DNA from 2 places in the Mesorhizobium sp. KR2-14 genome. Region 2 is predicted to be linked to the other one. Evidence: riboswitches for the same ligand, from Rfam matches in the RefSeq annotation. Region 2 holds a riboswitch; the other holds the start of a gene.
The links. Region 2 has a riboswitch for cobalamin ahead of ABLE86_RS15455 (TonB-dependent receptor). Riboswitches for the same ligand answer to the same signal wherever they lie in the genome.

Region 1 (2,187 bases), on a different contig from region 2:
CTATGTCGATGAGATCATTCTCGCCTACAATATCCGCATCGACAGCCACAGCCCTTACGAGACCGCCCGCCAGGGCGTTGTCCTCTACGCACAGAACGCCAGGACACTGGTCAAGAACGCGGTGTGGCTGGCGATCATCATGTGGGGCCTGACCTTCGTCATCTTCCTGATGATGCTGACGCCCGCGGCCGCCATCCTCTACGTGATGCCCGGGCAACTGGCGGGCTGGGCCTTCGTTCTGGCGATCGTGTTTGCCTGGGCGGTGAAGGGCGCGCTGATCGAGCCCTTCGCCATCGCTTCGCTGATGCAGGTCTATTTCAAGGCCATTGAGGGGCAGACGCCCAACGCCGACTGGGATCGCCGGCTGGCCGAGGCATCGGGCAAGTTCCGCGAGCTGAAGGACAAGGCGCTGGGCGCGCCCGGCGGGTCGGCGTGGCAGCCGGCCGGACAGCCGGGTTAGGCACGACAGGACCGGGCTTCTCGGGTCACCGTCTCCTTGAGCGCGGTTTCTCCGGCGCCGCCGAAGGCCTCGCTCATGATCAACTCGTGCAGGGGCAGGCGGCTGCCCCAGCCATTTGCCTCAAGGTCTGGTTTCGGCGCGAACTGCGAGACGCGACCTACGCACAGATAGGCGACCGGCGCGACGTGGTCGGGAATGTCGAGCAGGCCCTTCAATGCGTGCTCGTTGAGGATGCTGACCCAGCCGATGCCCACCCCTTCCGCCCGCGCGGCGAGCCAGAGATTTTGGACAGCACAGACGGTGCTGTAGAGGTCCATCTGCGGGTTGTGCCAGCGGCCGAGGGGCGAGGTTTCCGAACGCCGCCGGTCGCAGGTGATGCAGAGGTTCAGCGCGCTTTCGCAGATGCCTTCGAGCTTCAGCTTGCGGTAGAGCGCTTGCCGCTCGGCGGCGATGGCAGGCAGTTCCTGCGCGCGGGCGGCCAGGAACAGGTCGCGCACGCGCTCGCGTCGCTCCATGTCGCGGATGACGATAAAATTCCACGGCTGCATGAAGCCGACCGACGGCGCGTGATGGGCGGCCAGCAAGAGGCGCGCCAGAACGGCGTCATCGAGCGGCTCGGGCGCAAAATGACTGCGCACGTCGCGGCGCGTGAAGATTGCGCGGTAGACTGCCTCGCGCGCCGCGTCTCCGAAGGCGTTTTCGGGCATAGGATGGCTGCTTGCCGGCATCGCGTTTCCCCTTGCGAACAGGCTCGGCATCGTTCCGCCTGACCAAGCGGACGACTATTTCTGCCTGGCCGGTCTTCTGGCTCGGGTTCGTCCCGCCATCGGCGCCTTCCCGTTCCGCAGAACAGTGGCACTTGCCAATGCGATCCCCCTTACAGCGTTGGGCACGCCGCGGATTTGCACCGCGTTCCCGATTCTCCCGCCCTAGAGCGCGATGGCTTCTCCTTGAGACGCCATCTTTCTCCAGGTTTCTGGAGCATGACCTTGTCCGAAAAGTCTGCAACTTTTCGGGATCATGCTCTAAGGCGGGCACCTTGCAGCAGCGCGACACTATCGCGGAACGGGGCGCGATGCATCCTCAATCGGCGACACGGGGTTTGCGAGAAAAGACGATTTTCCCCAGGCTTCGGCAGGTAGTGCGTGGCGACGGGCGCCTTTGCTGATAAACTGCCTGGCATGACAACGCGCCTTTATTCGCACCCGATCTATCTTGAGCACCTGACGCCGCCGGGGCACCCGGAGCGCCCGGACCGGCTGCGCGCGATTGCGCGCGTGCTGGAGGATGATGCGTTTGCGGACCTCGTGCGCGTCGAGGCGCCGGAGGGAGACGAGGCGACGATCCTGTTCGCCCATCCCGAGAGCTTCGTGGACCGGATTCGCGCGGCGATCCCCGAGGAGGGGCTCGTGGGCATCGATGCCGACACCACCGTGAGCCCCAAGAGCTGGCAGGCGGCGCTGACGGCGATCGGCGCGGCCAATGCGGCGGTGGACGACGTGTTCACCGGCAAGGCTGACAACGTGTTCGTGGCGGCGCGCCCGCCGGGTCACCATGCCGAGAAGACGACCGCGATGGGGTTCTGCCTGTTCAACAACGCAGCGATCGCGGCCCGCTACGCGCAGCGCAAATATGGCGCCGAGCGCGTGGCCATCGTCGACTGGGACGTGCACCACGGCAACGGCACGCAGGACATCTTCTGGGACGACCCGAGCGTGCTGTTCTGC
Region 2 (2,187 bases):
CGTGGAAGGCGTGGCCTTCGTGGAAGCCTGCGTGAAGTCTTCCAAGAAGAACGCGGCCTGGACCAAACTCTGACGGAATTGGCTGGGGCGGCCATTACCAATGCCACTGCCGGGTCCCGGCAGTGGCATTTTGCCCGGCCAATCGCTATGTGAGCTCTCGAAGGTGACAAACCCGGCAATTCGGGCCAAGTTTCAGAATTGCAGGGTTTAGGAAGGGCGAGCAGCATCATGGCGGCAAGGGAAAAGCTGACGAAGAACCAGCTTCGCGTGCTCGAGAAACTCGAGGCTGCGAGCGGGCCGCTCAGCGCCTACATGCTGCTCGACCAGTTGCGGGAGCAGGGTTTTCGTGCGCCGCTGCAGGTCTATCGCGCGCTCGAAGGTCTGATGAATGCCGGCTTCGTCCACCGGCTGGAGAGCATGAATGCCTTTGTTGCCTGTTCCGAGCCGCACGATCACAGCCACCGGCTGATTGCTTTCGCAATCTGCGACAAGTGCGGCCAGGTCTCGGAGTTTTCGGACGAGGTCATCGGCGAGCAGCTCGACGCCTGGATCGGTTCGACCGGCTTTGCGGCGAAGAGGGCTGTCATCGAATTTCGCGGCACCTGCGCCAAATGCGCGGCGTTGGCCGCATAGGCCGGCGCGCTCGCCTCAGGTGATGCGGCCGCGTGCCACACCGGCCAGGAAGCGACGAACTCTTCCCCGCGCCCGATCTGCACCTCGTGCTGGTTGACCTTCCGGGCGCGCGTGGCTACCAATCGATTCGGAATTGGTTCCGCTTCGCGGCGGATGAAAAGGGAACACGGTGAGACCTTCGGGTCGAAGCCGAGACTGCCCCCGCAACTGTAACCGGCGAGCTTTCCTTCAACCAAGCCACTAAGAGCGCACCGCGCGATTGGGAAGGCGAAGGCGAAGCGTTGACCCGGAAGTCAGGAGACCTGCCTTTTCCGGTCACCCATGCTTGAATACGGGGTGTGTTCAGGCGCGGTCGTCCGTGGCGGTGACATTTGAAAAAAGTGTTGCCGCGCGCCCGGACGATTCTGACGGACACAGTCCCGGACATCTCCGATCGGCGGCTCTGGAGCTTGCATGCGGAACCCCGCTTGCAGGCCGAATGGAGTGCTGAATGAAGAGACTGAATTTGCGCGCAAGTGTTCTTGCGCTCGCCGCAACCGGCTGTGCGGCAATCGTGTTCCCCCAGACCGCATCGGCCGAGCAGGTCGATGATGACACCACGCTTCTGGAGCGGGTCGTCGTGACCACGCCGCTGAGGCGAGAAAGCTCGCTGGCGGGTTCGACGTCTTCCGTCACCGTGATCGATGCCAAGGAGATCGAGCAATCTGCCGCGCCGGACCTGCCGTCGCTGTTGAGGGCCCACACCGGCGTGTCCATCGTCTCCTATGGCGGTCAGGGAGCCGCGGCCAATATCCACATGCGTGGCATGTCGGCCAGCCAGACGCTGGTTCTCATCAACGGCGTGCGGGCAAGCGCGGCCACGACCGGAACCGCCTCGATCTTCAACATTCCGCTGAGCGCCATCGAGCGCATCGAAGTGGCCAAGGGGGCGCATTCGGCGCAATATGGCGCCGACGCCATGGGCGGCGTCGTCAACATCATCACCAGGCAGGGCGGCCCCTGCGCCGATGGCCGCGATGCCTGCGCCAGCGTGACGACCGGCATCACCCACCCCTGGGGCGGCTACGTTTCCGGCTCCGCTCAAGGACGTACCTCCAACGGGATGGACTACTCGGTCGGCGGCAGTATTCTCGGCACCCGCGGCTACGACTTCACCACGCCGCTCGCCTGGGACCACGAACCGGGCGACGAAGGCTTTCTCCAAGGCTCGTTGAACCTGTCGCTGTCGAAGGATTTCGATTGGGGCAGGCTCTACGCCGATGGCCTTTTTGCAGCTGGCCGCAGCCAGTATGACAGCGCCTATCCCTTCGACAACGAGGTTGATGCCAGCACCTTCGCCGGAAAGCTCGGCGCGCAGATCCTGCACGCGGACGACTGGACCTCGACCGTCGAAGCAAGCTCGGGGCTCGACTACTCGACCAATTTCCGCAAGGGAGTGGCCGGCGGCACCAAGTACGACACGCAGCGCCACGGCATATTCGCCTCGACGGAGAAAGGTTTCCAGACCGGCAGCGTGGCGCATATCCTGGCCGGCGGCATCGAGGCCTATCGCGA

Region 1: it holds a riboswitch for cobalamin, as region 2 does, so the genes downstream of both, bluB (5,6-dimethylbenzimidazole synthase) here and ABLE86_RS15455 (TonB-dependent receptor) in region 2, are expected to answer to the same signal.

What each region holds. Positions count from the first base shown of each region.
Region 1 covers NZ_JBDZDR010000002.1:483,472-485,658, forward strand. The annotation lists gene ABLE86_RS06840 (hypothetical protein) at 1-460, shown strand, start outside; gene bluB (5,6-dimethylbenzimidazole synthase) at 457-1,188, opposite strand; cobalamin riboswitch at 1,237-1,417, opposite strand; gene ABLE86_RS06850 (histone deacetylase family protein) at 1,642-2,187, shown strand, end outside.
Region 2 covers NZ_JBDZDR010000005.1:236,616-238,802, forward strand. The annotation lists gene ABLE86_RS15445 (Gfo/Idh/MocA family oxidoreductase) at 1-73, shown strand, start outside; gene ABLE86_RS15450 (Fur family transcriptional regulator) at 229-633, shown strand; cobalamin riboswitch at 751-958, shown strand; gene ABLE86_RS15455 (TonB-dependent receptor) at 1,124-2,187, shown strand, end outside.